2 regions of the Microbacterium sp. G2-16M genome follow, and region 1 is predicted to be linked to the other one. Evidence: predicted binding sites of a transcription regulator. Region 1 holds the regulator's gene; the other holds the start of a gene.
What was found. The regulator LexA, encoded in region 1, represses DNA repair genes until DNA is damaged. The targets are predictions, from matches to a motif close to TCGAACANNTGTTCGA.
Positions count from the first base shown of each region.

Region 2: AC0L6F_RS11735 (DUF222 domain-containing protein) is a predicted target of LexA. The motif match lies at 6,154-6,169, and genes of this name have one in related genera.

Region 1 covers NZ_CM147897.1:3,480,266-3,488,080, forward strand. Annotated here, with positions in the region: gene AC0L6F_RS16400 (methylenetetrahydrofolate reductase) at 1-515, shown strand, start outside; gene metE (5-methyltetrahydropteroyltriglutamate--homocysteine S-methyltransferase) at 512-2,845, shown strand; gene lexA (transcriptional repressor LexA) at 2,908-3,600, opposite strand; gene AC0L6F_RS16415 (LysM peptidoglycan-binding domain-containing protein) at 3,856-4,239, shown strand; gene AC0L6F_RS16420 (histidinol-phosphate transaminase) at 4,271-5,365, shown strand; gene hisB (imidazoleglycerol-phosphate dehydratase HisB) at 5,362-5,973, shown strand; gene hisH (imidazole glycerol phosphate synthase subunit HisH) at 5,970-6,623, shown strand; gene priA (bifunctional 1-(5-phosphoribosyl)-5-((5-phosphoribosylamino)methylideneamino)imidazole-4-carboxamide isomerase/phosphoribosylanthranilate isomerase PriA) at 6,628-7,377, shown strand; gene AC0L6F_RS16440 (SseB family protein) at 7,361-7,815, shown strand, end outside.
Region 2 covers NZ_CM147897.1:2,461,168-2,468,982, forward strand. Annotated here, with positions in the region: gene AC0L6F_RS11720 (CDP-glycerol glycerophosphotransferase family protein) at 1-410, opposite strand, end outside; gene AC0L6F_RS11725 (MBG domain-containing protein) at 615-5,129, shown strand; gene AC0L6F_RS11730 (LLM class F420-dependent oxidoreductase) at 5,161-6,027, shown strand; gene AC0L6F_RS11735 (DUF222 domain-containing protein) at 6,258-7,154, shown strand; gene AC0L6F_RS11740 (HNH endonuclease signature motif containing protein) at 7,093-7,815, shown strand.

The DNA.
Region 1 (7,815 bases):
CGGGGCTGCCGGGCGCGGCCCGGCTCGATCGCCCGGAGCCGGTCCAGACCGCGGTGGCCGCGTTCCCGCACGGGCACCCGCGCTCGCGGCACCCGCGCGAGCACATCGACGCGCTGCTGGCCAAGCAGGCCGCCGGGGCGACGTTCGCGATCACCCAGCTCTTCTTCCACGCCGACGACTACCTCGGCTTCGTCGACCGGTGCCGGAGCGCGGGCGTGACCCTGCCGATCCTGCCCGGCATCATGCCGATCACCGCGCCGTCCCGCCTGCACCGGGTGCTCGAGCTGACCGGCCAGGACGTCCCCGCCGAGCTGTCCATCGGACTGCAGATCGAACCGGATGCCGCGGCCCGGCGGGCGTTCGGGATCGGCTACGCCGCGCGGCTGGCCGCCGAGGTCGTCGCCGGCGGCGCCCCCGGCGTGCACCTGTACGCCTTCAACAGCCATGACACGGTCCTCGCGGTCCTCCGCGAGGCCGGCATCCTGACCACCACCGACAAGGAGACCGTACGATGACCGCTTTCCCGCAGGGAACCATCCTGGGCTACCCCCGCATCGGCCGCCGCCGTGAGCTCAAGCACGCCGTGGAGGCGCACTGGGCCGGGCGGATCGACGAGGCCGAGCTCGAGCGGATCGCCGCGGCGCTGCGCCGCGGCACGCGTCGACGTCTGGTCGACCTCGGGCTCGGCGCCGACGACTCGTCCATCCCCGAGTCGTTCTCGTTCTACGACCAGGTGCTCGATGCGGCGGTGACCGTCGGGGCGCTCCCGGAGCGCTTCGCCGCGCTGCGCGAGCCGGACGGCACCATCGGACTCGGCGCGTACTTCGCCGCGGCCCGCGGCGACCGGGAGCGCGCGCCGCTGGAGATGACCAAGTGGTTCGACACGAACTACCACTATCTGGTGCCCGAGATCGGACCCGATACCGCCTTCGTGCTGGACGACGACCGGCTGGTGCGGCAGATCGCCGAGGCGCGTGCGGACGGCATCACGGTCCGTCCGGTCGTCGTCGGCCCGGTCACCCTGCTGGCGCTGTCGAAGGCGCCGGCGGCCCCTACGCCCGCCGGCTTCACCCCGCTGGACCGGCTCGAAGACCTGCTCCCGGTGTACGTCGACCTGCTCGCCGCACTGAGGGCCGCGGGTGCCGAATGGGTGCAGCTGGACGAGCCGGCACTGGTCAGCGAGAGCCTCCCGGTGGACGCGTCGCGCCTGGCGGCGGCTGCCCGGCGCGCCTACGACGTGCTGGGCGGCGGCGGCGATCGACCGTCGCTGCTGGTGGCCGCCGGCTATGCGCAGCCGAGCGCCGAGGCATGGCGCGCGTTGGCCGCCGCGCCGATCGAGGCCATCGCGCTCGACCTGGTGCGCGGTGACGTGCCGGAGCCCGCGGTCGGCCTGGGCGAGAAGACCCTCGTGGGCGGGGTGATCGACGGTCGCAACGTCTGGCGCGGCGATCTGGCCGCCGCATGGGACACGCTGGAGCGGCTGCGGCGCCTCGGCGCCGGACACGTCACGGCCGGGACATCCACCTCGCTTCAGCACGTGCCGCACGACGTCGCGGACGAGGCCGATCTCGCCCCGCGGCTCGCGTCCTGGCTCGCGTTCGCCGACCAGAAGGTGCGGCAGGTCGCCACGCTGGCGACCGGACTGGAGCGCGGACGCGCGGCCATCGACGAGGCGCTGGATGCCGCATCCGCCGCCCTCGCCGACCGGCGCAGCGCACCCGGGGTCCGCGACGGGGCGGTGCGGGTGCGCGCGGCTGCGCTGAGCGCCGACGCCTTCGTCCGCGGCGATCACGGGGCCCGCGAGGCGGCGCAGGATGCCGCACTGGACCTGCCGCCGCTGCCGACCACGACGATCGGCTCGTTCCCGCAGACCGACGAGCTGCGCCGCACGCGCGCCGCGCATGCGAAGGGGGAGATCTCCACCGCCGAGTACGAGCAGCTGCTGCGGCTGGAGATCACCACCGTGATCGGGCTGCAGGAGGAGCTGGGGCTGGACGTGCTGGTGCACGGCGAACCCGAGCGCAGCGACATGGTGCAGTACTTCGCCGAGAACCTCGACGGATTCGCCGTGACCCGCAACGGATGGGTGCAGTCCTACGGCACGCGCGCCACGCGACCCTCGATCCTCTGGGGCGACGTGTCCCGCCCGGCGCCCATCACCGTGCCGTGGTCGGCGTTCGCGCAGGCGCTGACGGACAAGCCGGTCAAGGGCATGCTCACCGGCCCGGTGACGATCCTGGCCTGGTCGTTCGTCCGCGACGACCAGCCGCTGGGTGAGACCGCGAACCAGGTCGCGCTCGCGCTGCGGGACGAGATCGCCGAGCTCGAGGCGGCGGGACTGCGGATCGTCCAGGTCGACGAGCCCGCGCTGCGCGAGCTGCTGCCGCTGAAGAGGGTCGGCCAGCAGGCCTACCTGGACTGGTCGGTCAACGCGTTCCGTCTGGCCACCGCGGGCGTCGTCCCGGCCACGCAGGTGCACACTCACCTGTGCTATTCGGAGTTCACCGAGGTGATCGACGCGATCGCCGCGCTGGATGCCGACGTCACCTCGATCGAGGCGGCCCGCAGCGGTGGGGAGGTCGTCGGCGACATCGCCGCCGCCGGCTTCGAGCGGGGCGTGGGACCCGGTGTGTACGACATCCACTCGCCGCGGGTGCCCCGCGTGAGGGAGATCACCCGGCTGCTGGAGCGAGCGGCCGCCGAGCTCGGGCTGCGGCAGATCTGGGTGAACCCGGACTGCGGCCTGAAGACGCGTGCCTACCCGGAGACGGTCGCATCGCTGCACAACCTGGTCGAGGCCACCCGACGGGTGCGCCTCGGGCTGGAGGTCGGCGTGCCGGCCTGATGCCGTGACGACGCGGTTCCGGGTCGGGGCGATCGCGCCCGGCCCGGAACCGCGTCTGCGGATCAGACCGCGCGCAGGACGGCGACGACCTTGCCCAGCACGACGGCGTCGTCGCCCAGGATCGGCTCGAACGCCGAGTTGCGGGGGAGCAGCCAGGTGTGACCGTCGCGCTGCCGGAACGTCTTCACCGTCGCCTCGCCGTCCAGCATCGCCGCGACGATGTCGCCGTTCTCGGCCGTCGCCTGCGACCGCACGACCACCCAGTCGCGGTCGCAGATGGCGGCGTCGATCATCGACTCGCCCTGCACCTTGAGCATGAACAGGTCGCCCTTGCCCACGAGCTGGCGGGGGAGGGGGAAGATCTCCTCCACCTGCTGCTCGGCGGTGATCGGCACCCCCGCCGCGATGTGCCCGACCAGCGGGACGAGGGCGGCGTCGCCGACCGCCGGGGCGGTGTCGGCGGGATTCTCGGTGCCCGAACCGGGCAGGTCGATCAGCACCTCCATGGCGCGCGTCTTGCCGGCGTCGCGTCGCAGGTAGCCGCTCAGCTCGAGCTGGTTCAGCTGGTGGGTCACGCTGGACAGCGACTTCAGGCCGACCGCGTCGCCGATCTCGCGCATGCTCGGCGGATACCCGTAGCGGGCGATCGAGCGCTGGATGACCTCGAGGATCGCCATCTGCTTCTCGCTCAGGCTCTTGCGTCGGCGCGTCTGTCGGCGCGGCTTGGGACCCGCGTCGTGCGATGCATCGGTCATGTCAGCTCCCGTTCTTGCCGCCGAGGCAGCGTCTTCGAATGTCGGAGGTCGGTGATGGGGTGGCCTCATCGAAACGGTATCCGTTCCCGAACCGGATCGAGGGCAACGCCGTCGCGTGTCGCCCTTCGAGTCGATTCGGGGAAGAGTCCGCTTGACAGTTTACAACATCGAAACTAGATTCGGAAGAGAAGTTCGGCACCGGTCCTCCCGGCCGAGGGTCGGCGCCGAACCTCTCCCCATCACTCGGAGGAACGCATGAGCACCATCGGCATCGCCAGCACGGCAGGGATCACGCCGCACAGCACGGCCCACGCGGCCACCCGCCTGCGACTCACCGCACGCGGTCGCCGTGTGCTGGCCGCCCTGGTGGCGCTGCCGGTCGCCGCGGCGATCGGCATGGCGGCGCTCAGCGGCGGATCGGCGCTCGCCTCGCGCGACACCGGGGCCGCGGCGGGGTCGTTCGCGATCGTGACCGTCAGCGCCGGCGACACGCTGTGGTCGATCGCGCAGACGGTGGCGCCGCAGGCCGACCCCCGGGACGTCGTCGACGGGATCGTGCGCCTGAACGCGCTGGACGGCGTCACGGTCGCGCCGGGCGATCGACTGTCGATCCCGACCGAGTACGCGCCGGCGAAGTGACCCGCCGGGCGCCCGCGGCGCGCGCTCTACGATGGGACGCGTGAGCCCCCGTCTGGAAGACCTGCCGATACGCGACGATCTGCGCGGACTGACACCGTACGGCGCCCCGCAGGCGCCTCTGCCGGTCGCCCTGAACGTCAACGAGAACACGCATCCGGTTCCGAAAGAGGTGTCCGACGACATCCTGGATGCCGTCGCCCTCGCGCTGCGGGACGTCAACCGGTACCCGGATCGCGAGTTCACGGTGCTGCGCGAGCAGTTCGCCGAGTACCTGGGTCACGGGCTGACGCGGGATCAGATCTGGGCGGCCAACGGGTCGAACGAGGTCCTGCAGCACCTGCTGCAGGCGTTCGCCGGACCGGGCCGGACGGTGTTCGGGTTCGCCCCGACGTACTCGATGTACCCGCTGCTGACCCGTGCCACCGGCGGGCAGTGGGTGGCGGGCGAGCGCGGTCACGACTTCACCATCGACGCCGCATCGGCCGCGGCGCAGGTGGCGCAGGCGCAGCCCGACGTGGTGATGCTGTGCGCACCGAACAACCCGACCGGCACGCCGCTGCCGCTGGATGTGATCGAAGCCGTGTACGAGGCGACCACGGGCATGGTGATCGTCGACGAGGCGTATTGGGAGTTCGCGCCGCGCGAGGAGCGCTCGGCGCTGACGATGGTGGCCGATCGACCGCGGATGGCGGTCTCGCGCACGATGAGCAAGGCGTTCGCGTTCGCGGGTGCGCGTGTCGGCTACCTCGCCGCCGACGCCGCCGTGATCGACGCCCTGCGTCTGGTCCGGCTTCCGTATCACCTGAGCGCGCTCACCCAGGCCGCAGCATCCGCCGCCCTGCGCCACGCCGAGACCATGCTGGCCACGGTCGACGACATCGTCGTCCAGCGCGATCGGATCTCGGCCACTCTGCCGGCGCTCGGCTATGACCCGTACGAGTCCTGGACGAATTTCGTCCTCTTCTCCGGCGTCGAGGACCCGGGTGCGACCTGGCGGGCCCTCTACGAGCGCGGCGTGCTCATCCGCGACATCGGGCTGCCGCACTGCCTGCGCGTCACAGCCGGCACCGAGGACGAGACCAGCGCGTTCCTGGATGCGCTGGCCTCGGTAGACTCGGCGTCATGACCAGCGCCGCCTCCCGCACCGCCTCGCGGACCCGCACCACGAGCGAGTCGACGGTCGAGCTCGTGCTCGATCTGGACGGCGCCGGCGCATCCCGCATCGACACCAGCGTCCCGTTCTTCGACCACCTGCTGACGGCGTTCGCGAAGCACTCGCTGACCGACCTCACCGTGCGCGCCTCCGGCGACACCGACATCGACGTGCACCACACCGTCGAAGATATCTCGATCGTGCTCGGCCAGGCCATCCGCGAGGCGCTCGGCGACAAGAGCGGCATCTCGCGCTACGGCGATGCGCTCGTGCCCCTCGACGAGGCGCTCGCCCAGGCGGTCGTGGACATCAGCGGGCGCCCGTACCTCGTGCACGACGGCGAGCCGGCCGGCTTCGAGCTGCACCTGATCGGCGGGCACTTCACCGGCTCGCTGGTCCGCCACGCATTCGAGGCGATCTCGTTCCACGCGGGATTGACCACGCACGTGCGCGTGCTCGCCGGCCGCGATCCGCACCACATCGCCGAGGCCGAGTTCAAGGCCTTCGCGCGCGCGTTCCGCCAGGCCAAGGCGCTCGACCCGCAGGTGGACGGCATCCCCAGCACCAAGGGCGCGCTGTGACCGCTCGCCCTCTCGTGGCGGTCCTGGATTACGGCTCGGGCAACGTCCACTCCGCGGTCAAGGCGCTCGAGGCCGCCGGCGCGGATGCGCGGCTGACCGCCGACCGCGGTCTGGCGCGGGACGCCGACGGACTGGTCGTCCCCGGCGTCGGCGCATTCGCCGCGGTGATGGCCGCGCTGCGCGCCATCCGCGGCGACGAGCTGATCGACCGCCGGCTGGCCGGGGGCCTGCCGGTGCTGGGCATCTGCGTCGGCATGCAGGTGCTGTTCGAGCTCGGCGTCGAGCGCGGGGTGGACACCGAGGGCCTGGGCGAGTGGCCGGGCGCGGTCACTGAGCTGGATGCCCCGGTCCTGCCGCACATGGGGTGGAACACCGTCGCGCCGGATGCCGGCAGCCGCCTGTTCGCGGGGATCGAGCGGGAGCGCTTCTATTTCGTCCACTCCTACGCCGCCGCGCAATGGTCGCTGCAGACGCAGGCGCCGTTCCCCGCCCCGGCCCTGACCTGGTGCACCTACGGCAGCGGCCGGTTCCTGGCCGCGGTCGAGAACGGGCCGCTGTCGGCCACCCAGTTCCACCCGGAGAAATCCGGAGCCGCCGGCATCCGCCTGCTGTCCAATTGGATCGACGGCCTGCCCCGGGCTACTGTGTGACCTCGTGCCCAGTGATTTCGCAGCCACACCCGAACTGACCCTCCTTCCTGCCGTCGACGTGGCCGACGGCAAGGCGGTCCGCCTCACCCAGGGAGAGGCGGGCAGCGAGACGGACTACGGCGACCCGGTCGAGGCCGCGCTGGAGTGGGCCCGGCAGGGAGCCGACTGGATCCATCTCGTCGACCTGGACGCGGCATTCGGCCGCGGCAGCAACGCCGGAGTGCTGCGCAAGGTGATCAAGCAGGTCCGGGGCGTGCAGGTCGAGCTGTCCGGCGGCATCCGCGACGATGCGTCGCTGCACGCCGCGCTCGAATCCGGTGCCACCCGCATCAACCTCGGCACCGCCGCGCTGGAGAACCCGGAGTGGGCGGCCGACGTGATCGGCCGGTACGGCGATGCGATCGCGGTCGGGCTGGACGTGCGCGGCACCACCCTGGCCGCACGCGGCTGGACCCGGGAGGGCGGCGACCTCTGGACCGTCCTGGACCGCCTCGAGGACGCCGGATGCAGCCGCTACGTCGTCACCGACGTGACCAAGGACGGCACCCTGCGCGGGCCGAACCTCGAGCTGCTGCGGCAGATCGCCGAACGGACGCCGAAGCCGGTGGTCGCCTCGGGCGGGGTGTCGAGCCTGGACGACATCATCGCGCTGCGCGCGCTCGTCCCGCTGGGCATAGAAGGAGCCATCGTCGGCAAGGCGCTGTACTCCGGGGCGTTCACCCTCGCCGAGGCGCTGGATGTCGCCAGAGACTGACGGCTGCGCCCACGACCCGCACGCGACCGACTCGGCCGGCGTGCCGTGGGCCGGCCGCAGCTTCCAGGCCAATCCGCACTCCGGCGACGACGGCTCGGCCGATCCGGCGCTGCTGGCAGCCCTCACCGCCTGCGCGGAGGGCGCCGGCGACCCGGTCGCGGTCGTGGAGGCCTACCGCACCGCGCGGCTGCTGATCCCGCTGGTCGCCGAGAAGGGCGACGAGGGGGTCGGGCCGACGGGTCTGACCGTCGACAAGACGCAGGAGCTGTCCATCGTGACCGTGGCCGCCCCTGACGGCCGCCGGGTGCTGCCGGTGTTCTCCTCTGTCGGGGCGATGCAGCGGTGGGATGCAGCGGCCCGGCCGGTGCCGGCCGAGGGCGTGCGCACGGCTCTGGCGGCGGTGGACGACGACACCGATCTGATCGTGATCGACCCCGG
Region 2 (7,815 bases), 1.0 Mb from region 1:
CCGTGCCAGGTGTTCAGATACACCTGGCCGGGGCGCTTGCCGAACGCCGGCGGGAAGGTCGCGTTGTTGACCAGGTAGCCGGCCGTGGACAGCACCCGCCAGTACTCGAAGCTGCCCCGGTGGACGAACGAGACACGGGGATGCGCACCGAACTCCGCTTCGAACCGGGCGATCGCGGCCTCGTCGGCGATCGACCAGACGTGCCACAGATGGTCGAACTCGGGTCGGTTCAGCAGGTAGCGGAAGATCGCCTCGGGGTTGCAGAGCACTCCGTTGCCGGCGAACGACTCGTACAGGACGACGTCGTGCTGGATCGGCTTGGATCGGCTGTACGCGATCCGCTCGGACTGCACCGCCCGGCCGGCGCGCGCGACGTAGCGGTTCAGGCGACCGGGCAGGGGAAGTCTCACGACAACCGAGCGTAGGACGATGCGCTGTGAGCCGCCTTCGGGTGCACCGGGCCGTTACGGGGCTGTTATCGGGTCGGAGGAAACCAGTACCGGACTACTGAGGTGCCGAAGGCCGGCGGTGCGTACCGTGTGAGCCGTCTGTCACCGAGCTGGGGAGCATACGTGCGCACGCGTCCGAGATCGTCTGTCCGCGGCATCCGTCGGATGCTGCACCGCGCATTGATCGTCGGCACGGCCGCGCTCACGGCCGCTGCCGGCCTCGCATTGGTGGCCCCCGCCGCGCCGGCGCGGGCGGCGGACGAGATCCACTTCACGATCGACGGCGACTGCACGCTGTCGCGGGGAATGGCGGTCGCGGTCGCTCTGAGCCGCTACTACGGCGGTTCTCAGGCGGTCTCGTGCGGCGCCCAACACGGCGCGGGAAACCAGGCCACGCCGGTGATCATGAGTCTCACCGACGATGTCACCCTGACGAGCCCGCTCCCTGAACTCTTCGGCGCTCCCGTCGTGATCCAGGGCCACGGTCACACGATCGCGCGTGCCCAGAGTGCGGGTCCCTTCCGTCTGTTCACGGTCACTGATGGTGGTGCGGTGAACAACCCCGGCGACCTCACGATCACCGATGCGGTGCTGAAGGGTGGCAAGGTGACCGGCGCGTCCGGCACGGACGGGGCGGACGGCGACCCGGATCTGCTCTGCTCCGTCGACGGCGGTCACCCCTCGGGATGCTCGGGGAAGAACGGGGCGGACGGCGCCTCGGTGTACGGCGGGGCCATCTCGGTCGACGGTTCAACCCTGACGCTGACCCGCGTCGTCGTCACCGGCAGCACTGCCGTCGGCGGCGCGGGTGGTGATGGCGGCATCGGGCGCGATGGGACGGCCGGGACCGTCACCGACTCCGGCCGCTGGGGCGGTTGGGGCGGAGAGGGCGCCGGCGGTGGGTCGGCCTTCGGCGCCGGGTTGTACGCGATTCGGTCGACCGTCACGATCTCCGACTCGGTGTTCTCCGACAACACGGTGACCGGCGGTGACGGCGGTGCCGGTGGTGACGCCGGCGATGGCGGCGACGGTGCCCCGGGGACCGATGCGTACTGCACCTCCCTCGGGGGCGCCCACTCCGGCACCGACGGCGGCGATTCCGGCTGGGGCGGCGACGGCGGCGCCGGCAGCCTCGGTGGCCGCGCGTTCGGGGCGGCCGTCTATGCGCGGTTCGGCGACGTGCGCATCGAGCGCACCTCGATCGTCCAGAACACGGCGCACGCAGGCGACGCCGGATCCCGTGGCGCGGCGGGCGCCGCCGGCGACGTGAGTGGCGGCGAGGACATCGCCTGTGCCGGGGTCGGCGCCGGCGGCACGAGCGCCGCAGGCGGTGCCGCCGGGACGGCGGGCGACGATGGGCACACGGGGGCACCTGGCATCGCGGGCGACGCATTGGGCGCGGCGGTGTTCTTCGACGGATACTCCGACGATGCGACCACGGGCAATGCCCTGGGCAGCTTCACGCTCGCCGAGTCGACCGTCGCCAAGACGGCCGCCGAGCCGGGTGGGGGTGCCAGCAACCCGAACCGGTACACCGATTGCGAGAAGTACAAGGAATCCGGACAGTCCACCACGCACAACATGCAGGTCTGCGATGCGATGTGGCGTGACCACGGCGTCGGCTCGGCGGTCGCCGGTGACGGCGCGATGTCGGTCGTGGCATCCACCATCACCGACAACACCACGACTTTGAAGCTGGACGCCGACGAGTTCGACGATGCCTGGCAGCTGAACGCCGGCATCATGCAGGCGTGGGATTCCGACACCTTCATCCTGGCTCGGGGTCCGGACAGCCCGAACTGGCACAGCAAGCCCTGGACGCCGCTGGGCTGGGTGCCGACCCGGTCGGTGTCGGTGAGCAGCAGCATCGTCGGTCCGAACTATCTCAAGACCACGGACGGGGCGCGGCACCTGCCCGCCGACTGCCGCACGGTCGTGGATCAGACCGGCGGCGACCCGGGCACCGAAAACGCCGATCCGGGCTACGGCGTTCGGTCGATGACGGTGTCCTCCGGCGGGCACAACGTCATCTACGCCGCATCTGCGAACGCTTCCGCGGCGTGTATGACCGGTGGCAGCGGCGACACGCACCTGACGGCGGATGCCGCTGACCCGGCCGTCGTGCCGGCCGAGTACGACACCCTGCTGACCACATACACCCTGCCGGGAGGGTGGGAGGCCTATGGCTACACGCCGCATGCGGCCGCCCTCGGCAACGGCAGCGAATGCACCGACGGCGCTGCCGACGGCGACGCCGGTCTCGATCAGGCCGGGCAGGAAAAGCCCACCTCGGGCTGTGACATCGGCGCGGTGCAGGCATCCTCCCAGTCCGTGGACCTGCACGTGCAGGTGTCGGGTTCCGCGACGTATGGCGATCAGGCCCCGGTCTTCCGCATCCGGTCCAGCGACATCCCCGACGGCCTGAGCCAGGGAACCGTCTCGTGCGATCTGGACGGCGTCACGTGGAGCAGCTCGCTGGATGCCGACGACTACGCGATCGATCCGTCGACCTGCAGCGGGTCGTTGGACGGCACGGGAGCGACCCATTACCAGCTCACGTTCACCGACGGCGGCTTCACTCAGGGCAAGGCATCCCTGACGGTCTCGGGCTCGGACGCGACGGTCACCTACCAGGACGCCGTGCCGACGATCACCCCGGTCTACAGCGGCTTCGTCAACGACGAGACGGCCGCCGACCTGATCGATGCCGGCGATCTGACCGCGCCGACCTCGTGCAGCACCGACTACACCAGGGCATCGGATGTCGGGACCTCTGCGACCTCATGCACGGGCGCGGCCGCGCGCAACTATGTCATCGTCAGCGGTACCGGCCACGTCACCGTCGATCCGCAGTCGGTCGATGTCGGCATCGGCGGCACCATGCGCTACGGCGAGGCTCCGGAGTTCCATCTGTACCCCGCGTACACGGGGCTCTCCTTCGACCTCTCTGACGGTCTCACCTGCGCGAAGGACACCGACGGCGACACGCTGACCGGCCTGCACTACCTGCTCGGCGGCTATCGCATCGATCCGAACTCCTGCAACGGACCTGCCAGTGACACGACCGGCAACTACAGCCCCAATTACACGAGCGGCACCTTCACCGTCACGACCGCACCCCTGTCCGTCACCCCGAGCATCACAGATGCGGTGTACGGCTCGGACGCGAACGTCACCCCCAGCTACAGCGGGTTCGTGAACGGCGAGGATGCCTCGGTGCTGGACCCGGCCCCCACCTGCTCGTCCGACTACGCGGCGGGAATGCCGATCGGCTCCTACACGGCGAACTGCACAGGCGGCTCCGCGAACGACTACACGCTCCACTACAACTCGGCGAACTTCACCGTGGCAGCGAAGTCGCTGTCGGTGACGATCAGTGCGACCCAGACATATGGAGGCACGCCGGTCTTCTCCGCCAAGGTGTCGTCGAGCGACCCGTCTGACCGCGCCGCATTTCCGAGTGACGCCGCCCTGTCGTGCACGACGGTCGACGGCCAGTCGATGACTGGTCTGGGCGTGGCGTTCTACCGCATGGACACCGATTCATGCACGGGCCCCGCGACGGATGCCGACGGGAACTACGCCTACACCTACGTGGGCGGACTTCTGCAGGTGACGCCCGCACCCCTGACGGTGACGGCGTCGGGCACGCAGGCCACCTATGGTGACGCCGCCCCGTCGGTCGACCCCGTCTACACGGGGTTCGTCAACTCGGACGACGCCGCCGACCTGTCGACATCGCCGACCTGCGAGACGACGGCGTATGCGGCCGGCGATGCGATCGGCGACTACGAGAGCACGTGCAGCGGCGCGACATCCGACAACTACACGATCACCTACGCGGTCGGGCACCTCACGGTGATGCCCGCGCCGCTGACCGTGCATCCGGCGGACGTGACGATGGCGTTCAACTCTCCCATGCCGCCGCTGACGATCGGCTACGACGGCTTCGTCGCCGGCGACGACGCCACGGTCGTCACGACAGCATCGACGTGCGCCGTGTTCGATGCCGCACTCACCCCGATCACACCGCTGTCACGGCCCGGCGTCTACCCGATCACCTGCAACGGCGGGGATGCCGCGAACTACGTGTTCGTGGGGCTCGCCGACCCCGCGACGCTCACGATCCTGGACCCGACCTCGTTCCGCCTGTTCGTCGCCCCGTCCACGGTCTTCGACGGGGATGGCGTGGACATGAGCGGCGGCGTGCTGCCTCCGGGCACGACGGTGGCGTTCACGTTCCACTCCGACCCGGTCGCCGCGGGGGTCGCGAGGACGGGTTCGGACGGCACGTTCGCGCGCCCGTTCACGGTGCCGGCGGGGACGGTCGCCGGGGCACACGAGATGCAGGCCGTGGCCACCCTGCCCGACGGCACGCAGCTCGAGCAGACTGCGCCGCTGACCGTCGTGGCCGCGCCGGCAGGGTCGTCCGGGAGCTCGGCCGCTGACGGGAGCTCGGCCGGTGCAGACCCCGCCACGTCGGGCATCCTGGCCATCACCGGCTCGGCTCTGAACGCGGTGGGGGCTGCCACGCTGGGTGCGCTGGCGGTGGCACTCGGCGCCGGGCTCGTCCTGCTGGTCGCCGTGCGCCGGCGCCGCCTGAATGAGACAGCGACGGAGCAGGGGGAGGTCCGCACCCGGATGCGCGGATGCGTGGAGCGCGCAGCGGACTGTCAGTGACACCGGTCGTACCCGGGCATAGCCTGACGACATGCATGCAGGAATCCACTTCTGGAACTACACGATGCCGCAGGCGTCGGCATCCATCCCCACGGTGCTCGCCGACACCGCCCGCGCCGCCGAATTCGGCGGCTTCGAACAGTTCACCGTCATGGACCACTGGTTCCAGATGGAGGCTGCCGGCGACCCCGCCGAGCCGATGCTCGAGGCGTTCTCGACGCTGGCGTTCGTCGCCGGGCAGACGCAGCGGATGCGGCTGGCCCCGCTCGTCGTCGGCGTGACGTATCGGCACCCGGGCCTGCTGGCCAAGACGGTCACCACGCTCGATGTGCTCAGCGGCGGCCGGGCGGCGCTCGGCATCGGCGCGGCCTGGTACGAGCGCGAGCACCATGCGCTGGGTGTGCCGTATCCGGCGATCGCCGAGCGTTTCGAGCGGCTGGAGGAGGCGATCCGGATCGCGCTGCAGATGTGGGGCGATCAGACCGGTCCGTTCGAGGGGAAGCACTACGCGCTGGCTGAGACGCTCAACAGTCCGGCGCCGGTGCAGCAGCCGCATCCGCCCCTGATGATCGGCGGCAAGGGCGAGCGCAAGACCCTGCGCATCGCCGCCCAGTACGGGCAGATCGTCAATCTGATGACCGGCGACCCCGATGAGACCGCGCACCTGCTGGACGTGCTGCGGCGGCACTGCGACGCGGTCGGTACCGACTACGACGCGATCGAGAAGCAGGTGATGGGCAGCCGACTCGACCCGTCGAGCCCGGAGTTCTGGCCCACCATGGAGCGCTTCGCCGCTCTCGGCATCGACCTGGTGGTGTTCGGCGTACGGCCTGACCGTCAGCTCGCTTCGGTGGAGACGCTCGCCGCCGACGTGCTGCCGCGGCTGCGTGAGCTCTGACGTCGGCGCGGTGGGGCTGCGGTGAGCCGCTGCTGTGTTCGTATCTGGGTCACATTTCAGGGCAAGGACGAGGGATGTCGAGGGTGACGGGTTCGGCAGGATAATCATGAACCGACCATTGACATGGCGAAGCTGCGTTCGATACACTGGGGGTAGTTCACCCGAGGAGCAGACCGGAGGTTTCGCTGATGTCATCATCGTCTGCGGGCCGGTCTGCGGTGCTGTCGGAGTTGGACGAGATCATCGATCATCTGGCCGGGTCGCGGGAGCGGGCTGCATCCGCGTTCGCGGCGGAGATGTTCTTCTTCGAGCGGGTCGCCGGGGTGGTCGAAGAGCGGGAACGGGAACGCGCCGCCCGGGACGGGAACGGGGCGGTCACCGCCTCGTCGCAGTTGGGGATGCGGGAGGTGTATGCCGAGGTCGCGGCCGCGTTGCGGCTCAGTGAGTGGCAGGTGGCGCGGAAGGTGTCGCAGGCGTGGAGCCTGACCCACCGGTTCTACCAGACGCTGTGCGAGGCCAGCGACGGCCGGATCTGGCCGGAGCACGCGACGTTGATCGCGGAGACCGGTGCGGTGATCGAGGACGATCAGGTGCGCCGTCAGTACGAGGCGGTCGCGGTGGATATGGCGGGGGAGATGACCCCGGCACAGTTGCGGCCGGCGTTGTCCGGGCTGGTGTCCCGGCTGGATCCGGAAGGCACCCAGCAGCGGGTGCGGGACGCCGTGAAACGCCGGAGAGTGACGGTGCGGGAGTTGGAGCCGGGGCTTGCCCGGATCACCGCGGACCTGCCCACCACCCAAGGTGTCGGGATCGTGAACCGGCTGCAGGAGATGGCCGATCAGCTGTACGAACAGAACGCCGCCGACCGCGCCCAAGCCCAAGCCGAAGCCGAAGCCCAAGCCGAAGCCGCGGCTGCCACCGCCGATGCGAACGCCGGGGCAGACCCTAACGGCGACCGTACCGACGCCGACGCGAACGCGGATGCAGACCCGAACAGCGACCGTGCCAACGCCGACGCGGACGCGGACACGGAGCCGGACGGTGTCGCGGACGGCGGCAGCGATGATGCCCCGTCTGAGGAGGCCGAGTCTGGAGAGGCCGGGTTCTGGGGAGGTCGTGTTCGATGAGCGGACTCGGTCGCAGATCATGGCGGACGTGTTCAGTGACCTGCTGCTGACCAACGTCCCGGACGGGCACGGTGCCACCGACCAGGCCCGGAACCAGCTCGGGGCGATCACCGGGACCGTGCAGGTCACCATCCCGGCCCGCACCCTGACCGGTCAGACCGTCGGCGGGGGTGAGGTGGTCGGGTTCGGGGCGATCGATGATGACACCGCCCGGGACCTGGCCGGGGCGGCGCGGGCGTGGACCCGGGTGTTCACCGACCCGTGCACCGGGGTCTCAACCCGTGTGGACCGGTACCGGCCCTCGAAGCGACAGCGGCTGTTGTTGCGGGTGCGGGATGAGCACTGCCGGTTCCCCGGCTGCCGCCGCCCCGCCCACAAATGCGACATCGACCACACTGTCGCGTACGCCGACGGTGGGCAGACGTGTCTGTGCAACCTGGCACACCTGTGCAAACGGCACCACACCCTCAAACACGAGACCGACTGGGTCGTCGTGCAGCTGCCCGGCGGGATCCTGGAATGGACCGCACCCACCGGACGCGTCCACCACACCCGACCACCCGGCACCGTCAGATTCCAACCGGTCGCGCTGATCGTCGACGAACCACGACACAGACACGAGATCAGCCACGCCCTCGCCCGCGACCCCGCACCCTTCTGA